2 regions of the Pseudomonas migulae genome follow, and region 1 is predicted to be linked to the other one. Evidence: riboswitches for the same ligand, from Rfam matches in the RefSeq annotation. Region 1 holds a riboswitch; the other holds the start of a gene.
The links. A riboswitch is a leader RNA that binds a small molecule or an ion and turns the genes downstream of it on or off. The one in region 1 is predicted to bind cobalamin.

Region 1 (7,931 bases):
TCATAGCGGAAGCGCAGCAAGCGATCCGTGTCGGCGACATACAGGTCGTTGCCGACCAGCGTCATGCCGAAGGGCGAGTTGAGGTTTTCCAGGAACACTGTGCGGGTTTCGGCGATGCCGTCGTGGTCCTTGTCCCGCAACAGCGTGATGCGGTTCGGGCTCGGTACGGCGGCACCGGCGCGGCCCATGACTTTTTTCATGACCCAGCCTTTGACGCCTTTGCCATCGTCGGGTTTGGGCGGCGCGTTGGTTTCGGCGACGAGCACGTCGCCGTTCGGCAGCACATACAGCCAGCGCGGGTGATCGAGGCCTTCGGCGAACGCAGCCACCTGAGTGCCCGCTGCGGCGGTGGGTTTGGCACCGTCAGCCCAGCCGATCGCCGGGGCGATGTTCACCGTCGGGATCAGGGTTTTGTTCGGTTCTGGCAATTTGGGTGTCGGGCCGGTGCCGTCGGAGACTTGCAGGCTGGAGGTTTCACCGCAGGCGGCGAGCCCTCCGGCGAGGGCGATGACGAGAACGAGCTGGGGCTTGCGCATGCTGATTTCCCTATAAATGCAGTGACCTGATCAATAGAGAAGCGCAAACCCGCGATGGTTCAACCGGTCAGCCCCGGGCTTCCTTGAACAGCACGGCGATGCCGGGGTGATAGTTGCCCGCTTCATTGCGCAACTTGCGGTAGGCGTAGGGGAAATACCAGGCGACGGCGCAGGTGTGTTCCTTTTGCAGGTCGTCGACCATGTCCTGGAGTTCTTCCGGGGTAGCTCCGTGCTGGGCTTTTTGCGGTGCAACGAACAGGCAGCCGAGTTTCAGGTCGCTGGCGTAGCTGATTCGCCTGGCGTCGCTGGTGATATCGGCGAGCGCCTGTGTAAGGTTCAGGCTGTTGACCCGCGGCCAGCGTTGCGTGGCTTGAAGGTAGGCGCGCTCTTCGCTGGTGGCGATGAACAGGTCGGCGCGGGCGTTGCGTTCGCCTTCCTCGTTCTGTTTACGGGTCGGTGTGTTTTGCAGCGTGACCATTTCCGCCATCCACGCGGCGGCCGAGAGCAAGCCGAGGTTGGCTTTTTCGTCGTACCAGTAAGGCGTGTCGTTATCGCCGCGCACGGCGTTGTAGCGGTTGATACAGTCAAACCAGCGTTCCAGCACCGGGCGCAGGAATTCCAGCTTCGGATTGCTGATGATCATGCCTTGCATGTGGCTCACCCTTGTTATTGTGTTGTCAGGTTGTGGCGCTTTGATATCACTGCTGAGAGTGTGGCACAAGATTGGCGTCAGATAATTGATCGACGGCAGTTATTCGCCGGACGGCGTCCCGGCTTTAATTGACGCTCCACCCTCAACCCTCTAACCTTCGCGGCTTGTTTCAGGTGCTCTGTGGCCTTGGTCGACAGAGTGAAACAGGGAAGCCGGTGAGTGCGTTCGTTCACTTCATGAACAATCACGATCCCGGCGCTGCCCCCGCAACGGTAAATGAGTGAAGACTGCGCATTTTTGCCACTGTGTCGATATCGGCATGGGAAGGCGCGCAGTCAGGCGTAACGCCGCTCATGAGCCCGGAGACCGGCCTGATCCATCCAGCGGCATCACGGTGGGCGATGCCAGGCTTCTTGCCGTCTATTCTTGTGCCTGCCCGCCGTTATCCAGCCTCAACGGAGAGCTCCCCCATGACTGATACTCCCGATCGTGACGAACGCCACCTGGCGCGCATGCAGCGCAAAAAAGCCGTGATCGACGAACGCATCGCCAATTCGCCGAATGAGTGCGGCCTGCTGCTGGTGCTGACCGGCAACGGCAAAGGCAAAAGCAGCTCGGCGTTCGGCATGCTCGCCCGCTCCATGGGCCACGGCATGCAGTGCGGCGTGGTGCAGTTCATCAAGGGCCGCAACAGCACGGGCGAAGAACTGTTTTTCCGGCGCTTCCCCGAGCAGGTGCGTTTTCATGTGATGGGCGAGGGCTTTACCTGGGAAACCCAGGACCGCCAGCGTGATATCGCCGCCGCCGAAGCGGCCTGGGCCGTGTCCCGTGAACTGCTGCGTGATCCATCGATCGGTCTGGTCGTGCTGGATGAACTGAACATCGCCCTCAAGCACGGTTACCTCGACCTCGATCAGGTGCTCAGCGACTTGCAGGCGCGGCCGCCGATGCAGCACGTGGTGGTGACCGGTCGCGGCGCCAAGCCGGAAATGATCGAACTGGCCGACACCGTCACGGAAATGGGCGTCATCAAGCACGCCTTCCAGGCCGGGATCAAAGCGCAAAAAGGCGTCGAATTGTGAGTCAACCACGTCATTGCCCGGCGGTCTTGATTGCCGCGCCGGCCTCCGGTCAGGGCAAGACCACCGTCACCGCCGCGCTGGCCCGTTTGCATCGCAACCAGGGGCGCAAGGTTCGCGTGTTCAAATGCGGCCCTGATTTTCTCGACCCGATGATTCTCGAGCGCGCCAGCGGTGCGCCGGTGTATCAACTGGACATGTGGATGGTCGGCGAGCAGGAAAGTCGTCGACTGTTGTGGGAAGCCGCCGGCGAAGCGGATCTGATTCTGATCGAAGGCGTCATGGGCTTGTTTGACGGTACGCCGTCCAGCGCTGACCTGGCGCGGCATTTCGGTGTGCCGGTGCTCGGGGTGATTGACGGCACGGCGATGGCGCAGACCTTTGGTGCGCTGGCGCTGGGGTTGGCTAAGTATCAGCCGGACCTGCCGTTCGCCGGGGTGCTGGCCAACCGTGTGGGCACCTTGCGTCATGCACAGTTGCTTGAAGGCAGTCTCACTGAAGGCTTGCGCTGGTACGGCGCGTTGTCCCGGGAAACCGGGATTGAATTGCCGAGTCGGCACCTCGGTCTGGTTCAGGCCAGTGAGCTGAACGATCTCGACGTGCGCCTCGATGCGGCGGCCGAATCACTGGCCAACAGTTGTGACGTTGCGCTGCCGCCGCCGGTGGAGTTCGCCGCTCCAGAAGTGATCGCTGCCGAGCCGTTGCTGGCCGGTGTACGGATTGCCGTGGCCCGTGACGAAGCCTTCGCCTTCACCTACGGCGCGAGCCTGGATTTGCTGCGAGCCATGGGCGCTGAACTGGTGTTTTTCTCGCCAATCCGCGATGCACAGTTGCCGGAAACCGACAGCCTCTATCTACCAGGCGGTTACCCGGAATTGCACCATGTGGCGCTGGCACAGAACACCCCGATGCTTGACGCGATTCGCGCTCACCACGCGGCGGGCAAACCGTTGTTGGCCGAGTGCGGCGGGATGTTGTATTTGCTCGACTCGTTGACCGATGTCGAAGGCACTCGCGCAGAACTGGTGGGGTTGCTGGCCGGTGACGCGGTGATGCAGAAACGGCTGGCGGCGCTGGCGTTGCAGGCGGTCGACTTGCCGGAAGGTTCGCTGCGCGGGCACACCTATCATCATTCGTTGACCAGCACCGAGCTTGAACCGATTGCTCGCGGCCTGAGCCCTAACGGCGGGCGCGGGGCGGAGGCGGTTTATCGTGAGGGGCGGATGACGGCTTCCTATGTGCACTTCTATTTCCCGTCGAATCCATCTGCGGTAGCCGCGTTGTTTGCACCGGACCTTGATGCCGCCTTCGCGAGCAAGCCCGCTCCCACATTAATCAGCGCGTTGCCTGAAGAAACGCGGTCAACTGTGGGAGCGGGCTTGCTCGCGAAGAGGCCATGACCGACAACGCCTTCAGTCAGGCCGAACGGGAAGCGGTGTATCGCGCGATCGCCGAACGCCGCGACATGCGCCACTTCAGCGGCGGCACCGTCGAACCCGAGTTGCTCCGGCGCCTGCTCGAAGCCGCGCACCAGGCGCCGAGCGTCGGCCTGATGCAGCCCTGGCGATTCATCCGCATCAGCGATCGCGCCTTGCGCGGCAAGATCCAGTTGTTGGTGGAACAGGAACGCATCCGCACCGCCGAAGCCCTCGGCGAACGCACCGACGAATTCATGAAGCTGAAAGTCGAAGGCATCAACGACTGTGCCGAGGTGTTGGTCGCTGCGCTGATGGACGATCGCGAGCGCCACATCTTCGGCCGCCGCACCTTGCCGGAAATGGACATGGCCTCGCTGTCCTGCGCGATCCAGAACCTGTGGCTGGCGTCCCGTGCCGAAGGACTGGGCATGGGCTGGGTTTCTTTATTCGAGCCGCAAGCCCTGGCCGACCTGCTGGGTTTGCCCGCCGGGGCCAAGCCTTTGGCGATTCTTTGCCTCGGGCCGGTCAAGGAATTCTATCCGGCGCCGATGCTGGTACTCGAAGGCTGGGCGCAGGCGCGTCCGCTAAGCGAATTGCTGTATGAGAATTATTGGGGAGTGAGTCAATGAGTGTGGCGTTGTTGAGTGTCGCCGCGGTTGCGCTGGATGCGCTGCTGGGTGAACCCAAACGCTGGCATCCGCTGGTGGCGTTCGGCCGTTTTGCCGACCGCATCGAACAACGTTTCAATGGTGAGGGGCGCGGCTGGCGCAGCCACGGCGTTACCGCCTGGGTGATCGCGGTTGTGCCGCTGACCTTGCTCGCCACGGCTTTTTCCTGGGCGCCTTATGTCGGTTGGATCGTCGAGATTCTCGCGCTTTATTGCGCGCTTGGCATGCGTAGCCTCGGTGAACACGTCACGCCGGTGGCCACGGCGCTGCGCATTGATGATCTGGAGGAAGCGCGCAAGCGCGTCGGTTACCTGGTCAGCCGCCAGACCAGTGAGCTGGATAAAACCGAAGTCGCCCGCGCCGCCACCGAATCCGTCCTGGAGAACGGCAGCGACGCGGTGTTTGCCGCGCTGTTCTGGTTTGCAGTGGCGGGCGCGCCCGGCGTGGTGCTCTACCGATTGAGTAATACGCTGGATGCGATGTGGGGTTATCGCAACGAGCGCTTCGAACGGTTCGGCTGGGCCGCGGCGAAGATCGACGACGTGCTCAACTATATTCCTGCGCGACTGGTGGCATTGACCTACGCGCTGCTGGGCAAAACCCGACTCGCCCTGAAATGCTGGCGTAACCAGGGGCCGACCTGGGACAGCCCGAATGCCGGTCCGGTGATGGCCGCCGGAGCCGGTGCACTGGGTGTCGAGTTGGGCGGGGCGGCAATTTATCACGGTGAACTGCATCAGCGTCCGCAACTGGGCGAAGGCGCGCCTGCGGACGCCGACTCCATCGACCGAGGCTGGCAATTGGTCCAGCGCGGGGTATGGTTATGGCTGCTGATTCTCTGCGTGGGGGCTGAATTTTATGCTTGAGCACGGTGGACGGTTGCGCAAGGCGGCGCTCGAATATGGCATCGCCGAAGCCGATTGGCTTGACCTGTCCAGCGGCCTCGCGCCCTGGCCGTTTCCCGTCCCGGACATTCCGTTGCGCGCCTGGGCGCGATTGCCGGAAACCGATGACGGACTGGAGCAGGCCGCCTGCGAATACTACGGTGCCGCGCAGGTGTTGCCGGTGGCCGGTTCGCAAATGGCGATCCAGTTGCTGCCGCGTTTGCGCCGGGTCGGCAAGGTCGGCGTGCTGTCGCCGTGTTACGCCGAGCACGCCGAAGCCTGGCGCCGCAGCGGCTACATCGTGCGTGAAGTGCTGGAGCAGGAGGTCGACTTCTTTCTCGACAGTCTCGACGTGCTGGTGGTGGTCAACCCGAACAATCCCACGGGTTTGAGCCTGACCCCGAGCCGTCTGCTCGACTGGCATTCCAGACTGGCCCAACGCGGTGGCTGGCTGGTGGTGGACGAAGCGTTCATGGACAACACACCACACCTGAGCCTGGCGCCGTGTGCCCATCAGGTCGGCTTGGTCGTGCTGCGCTCGTTCGGCAAGTTTTTTGGTCTGGCCGGTGTCCGGCTGGGGTTCGTGCTGGCGGAGCGCAAGCTGCTCAAACTGCTCGCCGAACAAGTCGGCCCCTGGGCCGTCAGCGGACCGACTCGCGTGTTGGGGCAAGCCTGTTTGCAGGATACCGAAGGACATGCCAGACAGCGTGTGCGCGCTGAAGAGGCCAGCGAGCGGTTGGCTGCGCTGCTGGAAAAGCATGGTTACAAACCTCAGGGCGGTTGCGCCCTGTTTCAGTGGCTGACCACCGAACGCGCCGAAGCACTGCATGATTTCATGGCCCGCCACGGCATTCTGCTGCGGTTGTTCACCCACAACAGCAGCCTGCGTTTCGGCCTGCCCGGCGAAGAAGCCGACTGGGCCCGACTCGATCAAGCGTTCGACGCCTATGCCAAGGAAACCCGATGACAACGTTGATGGTGCAGGGCACGACCTCGGACGCCGGTAAAAGCACGCTGGTGACGGCGTTGTGTCGCTGGGTCACGCGCCAGGGCGTAGGCGTCGTGCCGTTCAAGCCGCAGAACATGGCACTCAACAGTGCCGTGACCGCTGACGGTGGCGAGATCGGTCGCGCGCAAGCGGTGCAGGCTCAGGCCGCTCATCTCGAACCGCACACCGACATGAACCCGGTGCTGCTCAAACCCAACAGCGACACCGGCGCGCAAGTGATCATTCATGGTCGCGCCGTCACGACGATGAACGCGGTCGCGTATCACGACTACAAAGCCATCGCCATGCAAGCGGTGCTCGCTTCCCATGAACGGCTGAGCGCGGCGTATCCGGTGGTCATGGTCGAAGGCGCAGGCTCGCCGGCCGAGATCAATCTGCGTGCCGGCGACATCGCCAACATGGGTTTCGCCGAGGCGGTGGATTGCCCGGTACTGCTGATCGCCGACATCAATCGCGGCGGCGTTTTCGCCCATCTGGTGGGCACGCTGGAGTTGCTTTCTCCCTCCGAGCAGGCGCGGATCAAAGGCTTCATCATCAACCGTTTTCGCGGCGACATTGCCTTGCTGCAACCGGGCCTCGACTGGCTGGAAGCGCGCACCGGCAAACCGGTGATCGGCGTGCTGCCGTATGTGATGGACCTGCATCTGGAGGCCGAGGACGGTATCGATCAGCGCCAGACCGACAAGGCCGATCAGGTGCTGAAGGTCGTTGTGCCGGTGTTGCCGCGCATCAGCAACCACACCGATTTCGATCCGCTGCGCCTGCATCCGCAAGTGGACCTGCAATTCATCGGCCCCGGCCAGGCGATTCCACCCGCTGACCTGATCATTCTTCCCGGCTCGAAAAGCGTACGCAGCGACCTCGCGTATTTGCGCGCCAATGGCTGGGACACCGCCATCGCACGGCATTTGCGCTATGGCGGAAAGGTGTTGGGGATTTGCGGCGGCCTGCAAATGCTCGGTGAGCAGGTGCACGACCCGTTGGGCCTTGAAGGTGCGCCGGGCTCCAGCGCTGGTCTGGGTTTGCTGGCGTTCGAAACGCAGCTCGAAGAAGAGAAGCAACTGCGCAATGTGCGCGGGCGCCTGGCGCTGGAGAATGCTGAAGTCAGCGGCTATGAAATTCACGCCGGCGTGACTACCGGAGCGGCGCTGGAAAACGCCGCCGTGCAGTTGGACGACGGTCGTTGCGACGGCGCGCAAAGTGGCGACGGGCAGATTTTCGGCACTTATCTGCATGGCCTGTTCGAATCGCCAGCGGCGTGCAGTGCGCTGTTGCGGTGGGCGGGTTTGCAGGATGTGCAGGACGTGGATTACCACGGGTTGCGCGAGCGTGATATCGAGCGGTTGGCGGATCTGGTGGAGAAGCATCTGGATACCCGGTTGTTGCGTGAGCTCTGCGGGATTTGAGGCGACTGTACCGGCCCCTTCGCGGGCAAGCCCGCTCCCACAGGTTTTGTGGGTGTACAAAAAACCTGTGAACTACTGCGATCCTTGTGGGAGCGGGCTTGCCCGCGAAGGGGCCGGCACAGTCACCGCACATTTTAGGAAATGAACCATGCTGCAACTGATCCTCGGCGGCGCCCGCTCCGGCAAAAGTCGTCTGGCCGAAAAACTGGCAATAGACAGCCGACTCCAGGTGACCTACATCGCCACCAGCCAACCCCTGGACGGTGAAATGAACGAACG
Region 2 (7,931 bases), 4.7 Mb from region 1:
AAGGGCTTTTACTCAGTGCTGGACGCCCGGGGCAGCCAGGCCGCGTTGATGGCGCGGATGCTGGAACTGGGGCACAAAACACCGCTGACGCCCAACGCCAAGTTGCCGGAAGACATCGTCCTGGGCCTGAACCGGGAAAACCTGTGCGCGATGCCGGCCGAGTTCGACGGTTACGCCAGCGTTCATCCGAAGGAAGGTATGCCGCTGGCGGTCACTGGCCTGACCGACCAGCAGTATCAGACGCTGCAACGCTGGCTGGCCTCGGGCGCGCCCATCGATGAGCAGGGCCTGGTGCCGTCCGCGAAAGAAGCGTTGCAAGTGGTGCAATGGGAAAGCCTGCTCAACTCGCCGGGTGCCCGCCAGAGCCTGGTGGGACGCTGGTTGTTCGAACACTGGTTCCTCGCCCACCTTTACTTCAAGGAGGGCGAGCCGGGGCATTTCTTTCAGTGGGTGCGTTCGCGCACGCCGACCGGCCAGCCGATTGACCTGATCAACACGCGCCGCCCGAATGACGATCCGGGCACGCAGGTGTATTACCGCTTGTGGCCGGTGCAGGGGGTGATCGTGCAGAAGACCCACATCACCTATCCGCTGAGTGCGGCAAAGATGGCGCGGATCAAAAGCCTGTTCTACAACGGCAACTGGCAGGTCAACGCGTTGCCGGGTTACGGGCCGGAACGCCGGGCCAATCCGTTCACCACGTTCGAGGCGATCCCGGCGCAGGCGCGTTATCAGTTCATGCTCGATAATGCCGAGTACTTCGTGCGCACGTTTATCCGCGGGCCGGTGTGTCGCGGCCAGATCGCCACCGACGTGATTCGCGATCACTTCTGGGCGTTGTTCCAGGCGCCGGAACACGATCTCTACATCACCGACCCGAACTACCGCGGGCAGGCCACGCCATTGCTGGCGATGCCGGGGCAGAACGACGACGTCGGCAGCGTGTTGGGCCTGTGGCGTGACTACCGCGACAAGCGCAACGAGTACGAGGCGCTGCGTCGCGACAACTATGCCGATGTGCCGGCGCCGAGCTGGTCGACTTTGTGGGCCGGTAACGACAATGCGCTGTTGACCATTTTCCGCCATTTCGACAGCGCCTCGGTGAACAAAGGCCTGATCGGTGACGTGCCACAAACGATGTGGCTGTTCGATTTTCCACTGCTGGAGCGCACGTATTATCAGTTGGCAGTCAACTTCGACGTGTTCGGCAACGTGTCCCATCAAGCGCAGACGCGCCTGTACTTCGACCTGATCCGCAACGGTGCCGAGCAGAATTTCCTGCGGCTGATGCCTGCCGATTCGCGGGACGGCTACCTCGACGACTGGTACCAGAACGGCGGCAAATTCAAGATGTGGCTGGACTATGAAGCCATAGACAACGACAAGCCGACGGCGCTGAAACTCGACGAGAAAGACCCGAAACGCGACTTTGCGATGCAGCTGTTGTCGCGTTACGGTGAGCTCAACGCCAAGCCCGATCCGATCAACCGCTGCGACGGTGCTTATTGCTCGCGACCGAACATTGACCCGGATTTACAGGGCGCCGAACAGGCCTTGAGTCGCCTGGCGTCGCGTCCGGCAGCGGGTCTCAAGGTCATCGATCAACTGCCGGAAGCGACGATGCTGCGTATTGAGGCCAAGAGCGGCAAGCGCGAGGTCTACAGCCTGCTGCGCAACCGCGCGCACAGTAACGTGGCGTTCCTGTTGGGCGAATCGCTGCGCTATCAACCGGGGCTCGACACACTCACCATTTTCCCCGGCGTACTCAGCAGTTACCCGAACTTCATGTTCAACATTCCCGCCGGGCAAGTGCCAGCGTTTGTGGAGGCGATGGAAAACGCCAAGGACGCCAACCGTTTCGAGAAAATCGTCGAACGCTGGGGGATTCGCCGTAGCCATCCGCAGTTCTGGTTCTACTTCCATGACCTGAGCCAATACGTCCACGAAACCGACCCGGTGGAAGAGGGCGTGCTGGACATGAACCGGTACGAGAATCTTTGATCGACTTTTGATGGCGGGCCGGTGTCGGATCTGTAAGGCACCGCAAATCCCCTGTGGGAGCGGGCTTGCTCGCGAAGGCAGTGTGTCAGTCGCCGTTAATATTGCCTGACACACCGCTTTCGCGAGCAAGCCCGCTCTCACAAGGGAAATGCGGTGGATTGCGGATCGGGAACGGGAGGGCGGTCAATGTTGATTTCAGTACAGGCATTGCGCGCGCTCGCGGCCTGGACGGTGGTTTGCCACCATTTCATGCAGATTTTCTTCGACTTCAAGGCCCGTGGGCCGATCGGTCAGATGTTCATCGACAAGGGGGCGGTGGGTGTCGATGTCTTTTTTGTCATCAGTGGCCTGGTGATTTTCCTGTCCACCGAGGGCAAGTCGCTGCCGCCGGGACGCTTTCTGCTGTATCGGCTGTTTCGCATCGTGCCGGCGTATTGGCTGTACACGGTGCTGATGGCGCTGGTCGTGGTATTCGCCCGACCGGTGTTGCCGGATCAGGCAGTCGACTGGTCGCATTTCCTTCTGTCGCTGTTGTTCATTCCTACGGAAAACCCCGGCGGCTACGGGATTTATCCGACGCTGAATGTCGGCTGGACCCTCAACTACGAAATGCTGTTCTACGTGCTGTTTGCCTGGGCACTGCTGTTCCGCTTGCAAGTTCGACTGCTGATTGTTGCTGCGCTGCTGTTTGCTGTGTGTCAGGCGTGGACCGGTTACGGCTGGATCAGCCCGTTCTACCGTTCGGACATCGTCTATGAGTTCCTGCTCGGGATTGCCATTGGCATGCTCTACCGACGCGGCTGGATCAAACCCGGTTTCTGGCTGCCATTGCTGGGCATTGGCGGCGCGTTGCTGGCGATTTATCACTTGGCGCCGCAGCCGCGGTTCCTGGCCTGGGGCCTGCCGAGTGCGGTATTGGTGGTGGCCTGCATGGCGCTGGAGCGGTTTTTCGAGCACAGCCGAGTGTTCAAACTGCTGGGGGATTGTTCCTACTCGGTGTACCTGATGCACGTGTTGGTGCTGTCCGCCGGAGGCTTTGTCGCACAGCGTTATGGCATCAATGCCTACGTCATGTTCGCCGTTTGCGTCGTGGCCATTGGACTGGGATCGTGGGCAAGTTACGAATGGGTGGAGAAAAGCAGCTATCGGTGGCTTAAAGCCAGGATTGACGGCGAAACGTCCGATCGGGGCGAGCTGACGCTTTCCCGACAAAAATACTAGGACTTTGTACGGCGCGATGATTGGCGTAAACTGCGCCCAAGCCTGCGAGGAGTTTCCATGACCGCTATTACCATCACCGACGCCGCCCACGATTACCTGGCTGATCTGCTCTCCAAGCAGAACACCCCGGGCATCGGCATCCGCGTCTTTATCACACAGCCTGGCACCCAGTACGCCGAGACCTGCATTGCTTATTGCAAGCCGGGCGAAGAAAAACCTGAAGACACGGCGCTGGGGCTGAAAAGCTTCACCGCTTACATCGACTCGTTCAGCGAAGCTTTCCTGGACGATGCGGTTGTCGACTACGCCACCGACCGCATGGGCGGCCAGCTGACCATCAAGGCGCCAAACGCCAAAGTCCCGATGGTCAACGCCGACAGCCCGGTCAACGAGCGCATCAACTACTACCTGCAAACCGAGATCAACCCGGGGCTCGCCAGTCACGGCGGTCAGGTCAGCCTGATCGATGTGGTCGAAGACGGCATCGCCGTGTTGAAGTTCGGCGGTGGTTGCCAGGGCTGCGGCCAGGCAGACGTCACCCTGCGTGAAGGCATTGAGCGCACCTTGCTCGAGCGCATTCCCGAGCTCAAAGGTGTACGTGACGTGACCGACCACACGCAGAAAGAAAACGCCTACTACTAAGGTGTTCGCTGCAGAAACAAAAAAACGGCACCCGTGAGTGCCGTTTTTTTATGGTTGATCGGTCCCTGTGGCTCAGGGTCTGTAGAGATGCGCATGCCCGGCGCGATATAGCGACGACTCACTGAAGTGATCGCTCCCCAACACCCGACCGACCAGAATCAACGCCGTCCGCCGAAACCCCTTCGCCTCAACCTTCCCGGCAATATCCGCCAGCGTCCCAACCACCCAGTCCTGATCCGGCCAGGTCGCGCGGTGAATCACCGCTATCGGACAGTCCGCGCCGTAATGCGGCAGCAATTCAACCAGGATTTTCTGCAGATGATTCACCCCCAGGTGAATCGCCATGGTCGCCCCGTGCTGCGCCAGACTCCCCAATTCCTCACCGGCCGGCATCGCAGTCTTGTCCGCGTAGCGAGTCAGAATCACGCTCTGTGAAACGTCCGGCAACGTCAGCTCGGCGCCCAAAAGCGCCGCACAGGCCGCCGTTGCGGTGACACCTGGAATGATTTCAAACGGAATATCGAGTTCACGCAGGTAGCGAATCTGTTCGCCAATCGCGCCATAAAGGCTTGGATCGCCCGAGTGCACCCGTGCCACATCCTGGCCATTGGCATGGGCAGACTTGATCAGTTCGATGATCTGCTCCAGGTGCAGTTCGGCGCTGTTGACCACCTGTTCGGCGCAATGGCCTTCCAGCACCGCGGCGGGCACCAGGGAGCCGGCGTAGATGATCACCGGGCAGCTCCGGATCAGCCGCTGGCCTTTGACGGTGATCAGTTCCGGGTCGCCGGGACCTGCGCCAATGAAATAGACGGTCATCGTCGTTTCCTGTCAGAAAAAGGGACTGGGCAAGGCTTCAGATGAAGATTGCTCATGATCGAAGGCGAGGATTATCGAGGATTTTACGCAGTGCAGGCCAATGCCAGGGTGGCCTGGGCGTATTTTTGTCGCGAGATCAGCAGTTTTGCCGGTGCCTGGGCCAGTTGTTCCGCGAGGGCGAGGGCGGTGCTTTCCGCTACGCCGTAGCAGCCGGTGCGTTCGAAAGCGATGTCGGACAGGTGGCTGAGTTGCGGTTTGTAACCTTCCAGTTGCTGGCTATTGAAATACATCAACGGCAATCCCAGTTGTTCGGCGAGCTCGACCAGGCCGGGTTCATCACGCTTCAGGTCGATGCTGGCCAAGGCCTTGATCTGGTGAAGTTCGATGTGATGAGCCTGTAATGCCTGATCGAGTAACGCCCGCAGCGTGCTGACGGGGCAGCCGCGCTGGCAGCCCAGGCCGACAACTAAAGTCGGCGCTGTGCCAGTGTCTGTCATGCGTGGTATTGGCCATCGCTTTTGCGGCGGAACAACCAGGCGCTGATCAGGCCCAGGGCCAGCCAGAACGCGACGTTGGTCAGCTGCGAAGCGATTTTGAACTGGGCTTCCAGGGCTTCCGGCGCGAGCATCGAGTGCACTTCCGGTTGCGGGGCGCCAATGACGTGAGGAACGGCGAGAATCGCCACGCCCAGGAGCTTCATCAGCCAATGACGGCTGAACACGATCAGCGCGATGCCGACAGCGGTGGACGCTGCCGTGCCGATCCACCAGATTTGTCGTTGTGCCAGGTCCGCCGCGGCAGTGCCCGGCAGTTCCGGTGGCAGGCCGAGGGTCGGTGCCAGTACAAACGTGGCGTAACCGGCCAGGCCCCAGAGCAGGCCTTGGGAGGTTTTGGTCGGCGCACGCAAGGTGTAGAGACCGGCGAGCATCAGGGCAAAACCGACTGCAACCACCAGATTGCCGCCGGTGGTCGACAACACGCGCTGCCAGCCGTCTTCCGGTTCCCAGGCTTCGGCATCGTGGGTGTGAGCGGCGGCGCCAGCGGCGTGTTCATGAACTTCAACAGCCGCAGGCTCAGATTTTTCGTAAGTCTCGGCTTGCAGAATCAGCGGTGCGACCCAGAAACTTTGCAGCAGGGTCAGCAACAGGGCTGCCAGCAGCCCGGTGAAACCTGCGGTTTGCGCAATACGCTTGATCATGTCGGCAGGTCTCAGTGGCACGGGAACGCGGAGCTGTGACGGGTATCGTGCGCGGCATTGTGCACCGCTTCGATGTGCGAGAAACCGGCGAAATACACGAGGCACGCGCCAAGGATCGATGCGCAGATGGCAGCGGTCAGGCGTTGAGCCAAGGTGGTAGTGGTGGTGGTGGCGGATGTGTGGCCGGTGCTGCTGATGATCGACATGGCGCTTCCCTCTGGTCTGTCAGCGGGTGAATAGAGCGCATGGAAGATCCCTGCAAATCGGGCTCGCAGAGATTCAAACAGCGCCCGCCCACCGCGGGTTTGTTGTTCAGTGAACGTAATCGTCACTTTGTGTTGCGGGCCGGTCTCCGGGCTCGCGAGGGGCTTTGGCATTCACCGAAACCTGCAAGCGTCACCTTCCCATGCCGAACTGCTGGCACAGTGGATCTGACGCTTCGCTCGCTTACCGTTGCGGGGGCAGCACCGGACTGACATGGCTTTGAGTAAAGCACATGATTCACCGGTTTCCCGTTTCACCCTGTGAAGGGCACCCGTAACAAGGCGTGTAGGAGAGCATGGGCGGGGGTTGGGCGTCAATTGGCAAGGGTTCTCAACTCGGTGGGAGGGCAAGGGCAAGGAGTGTTACCTGTGGCGAGGGGATTTATCCCCGTTCGGCGGAGAAGCCGTCGCAATACCTGCTTGCGGGATGTGCCTGAAAGAATGCATGGGGTTGCTGCGCAGCCCAACGGGGATAAATCCCCTCGCCACAGGTAACCTGCCTTGCCACAAGGGATTGCAATCAACTGACGGACATTGACCCGCTCCCACACCATGCGTAGCCTTGCGCTTTCGAGGTTCTTCGGCATTTGCCGAAGCTAAGAAGGGAACGCGGTCGATGCCGCGGCTGCCCCCGCAACTGTGAACGGTGATGTTCGCTGCCACGCCACTGCACGCTCCAGCCCTGGAGCCCGCGGGAAGGCGCAGCGAACGCCAGTCTAGCGACAGGCACACCGTCAGCCAGGAGACCTGCCTCGAACCGAATTCTCACTACAACCGGGCGGGGTGATCCGGTGGCGAAATCTTCCGCGCGCCTGCCTGTGCAGCAGCGGTCGTCGTCCCGTATGCCCGCCACCTTGCCAAAGGGCATCCGATGAAAACACTGGCCAAACTTCCCGTCACCATCGTTACCGGCTTCCTCGGCTCGGGCAAGACCACCTTGCTGCGGCACATGCTCGACAACGCTCAGGGCCGCCGCATCGCGGTGATCGTCAACGAGTTCGGCGAACTGGGCATCGACGGCGAAATCCTCAAGCAATGCTCCATCGGCTGCACCGAAGAAGAAGCCAACGGTCGGGTCTACGAACTGGCCAACGGCTGCCTGTGCTGCACCGTCCAGGAAGAGTTCTTCCCGGTGATGCGCGAACTGGTCGCCCGTCGTGGCGACCTCGATCACATCCTGATCGAAACGTCGGGCCTGGCCCTGCCAAAGCCTTTGGTCCAAGCCTTCCAGTGGCCGGAAATCCGCAGCGCCTGCACGGTTGACGCGGTGATCACCGTCGTCGACAGCCCGGCCGTTGCCGCCGGCACCTTCGCCGCTTTCCCGGACCAGGTCGACGCCCAGCGCAAACTCGATCCGAACCTGGACCACGAATCGCCCCTGCACGAACTGTTCGCCGACCAACTGGCCAGCGCCGACCTGGTGATCCTCAACAAGGCCGACCTGATCAGCCCGGAAGACCTGGCCCGCGTACGCCTGGAAGTCGCTGAAGAACTGCCGCCAGCGGTGAAAATCATCGAAGCCAGCAGCGGTCGCTTGCCACTGGACGTGCTGATCGGCCTCGGTGCCGGTTCCGAAGAACACATCGACAGCCGCCACAGTCATCACGATCACCACCATGAAGGCGAAGATGATCACGATCACGACGCGTTCGACTCCATTTCCATCGAACTGCCACAAGCCGACGAAAGTCTGCTGCTGGACGCGCTGACCCAACTGGTGGTCAAGCACGGCATTCTGCGGGTCAAAGGTTTCGCCGCGATTCCGAACAAGCCGATGCGCCTGCTGA

Region 2: another riboswitch for cobalamin. It lies ahead of cobW (cobalamin biosynthesis protein CobW); the one in region 1 lies ahead of cobO (cob(I)yrinic acid a,c-diamide adenosyltransferase).

What each region holds. Positions count from the first base shown of each region.
Region 1 covers NZ_JALJWR010000001.1:5,765,407-5,773,337, forward strand. Annotated here, with positions in the region: gene J2Y86_RS26475 (PQQ-dependent sugar dehydrogenase) at 1-536, opposite strand, end outside; gene J2Y86_RS26480 (hypothetical protein) at 604-1,188, opposite strand; cobalamin riboswitch at 1,343-1,577, shown strand; gene cobO (cob(I)yrinic acid a,c-diamide adenosyltransferase) at 1,659-2,270, shown strand; gene J2Y86_RS26490 (cobyrinate a,c-diamide synthase) at 2,267-3,667, shown strand; gene bluB (5,6-dimethylbenzimidazole synthase) at 3,664-4,314, shown strand; gene cbiB (adenosylcobinamide-phosphate synthase CbiB) at 4,311-5,219, shown strand; gene cobD (threonine-phosphate decarboxylase CobD) at 5,212-6,204, shown strand; gene J2Y86_RS26510 (cobyric acid synthase) at 6,201-7,652, shown strand; gene cobU (bifunctional adenosylcobinamide kinase/adenosylcobinamide-phosphate guanylyltransferase) at 7,801-7,931, shown strand, end outside.
Region 2 covers NZ_JALJWR010000001.1:1,109,825-1,117,755, reverse strand. Annotated here, with positions in the region: gene J2Y86_RS05115 (fatty acid cis/trans isomerase) at 1-2,001, shown strand, start outside; gene J2Y86_RS05110 (acyltransferase family protein) at 2,188-3,222, shown strand; gene nfuA (Fe-S biogenesis protein NfuA) at 3,280-3,864, shown strand; gene cobM (precorrin-4 C(11)-methyltransferase) at 3,937-4,683, opposite strand; gene J2Y86_RS05095 (cobalamin biosynthesis protein) at 4,767-5,180, opposite strand; gene J2Y86_RS05090 (CbtA family protein) at 5,177-5,881, opposite strand; gene J2Y86_RS05085 (CbtB domain-containing protein) at 5,893-6,087, opposite strand; cobalamin riboswitch at 6,208-6,435, opposite strand; cobalamin riboswitch at 6,701-6,913, shown strand; gene cobW (cobalamin biosynthesis protein CobW) at 7,016-7,931, shown strand, end outside.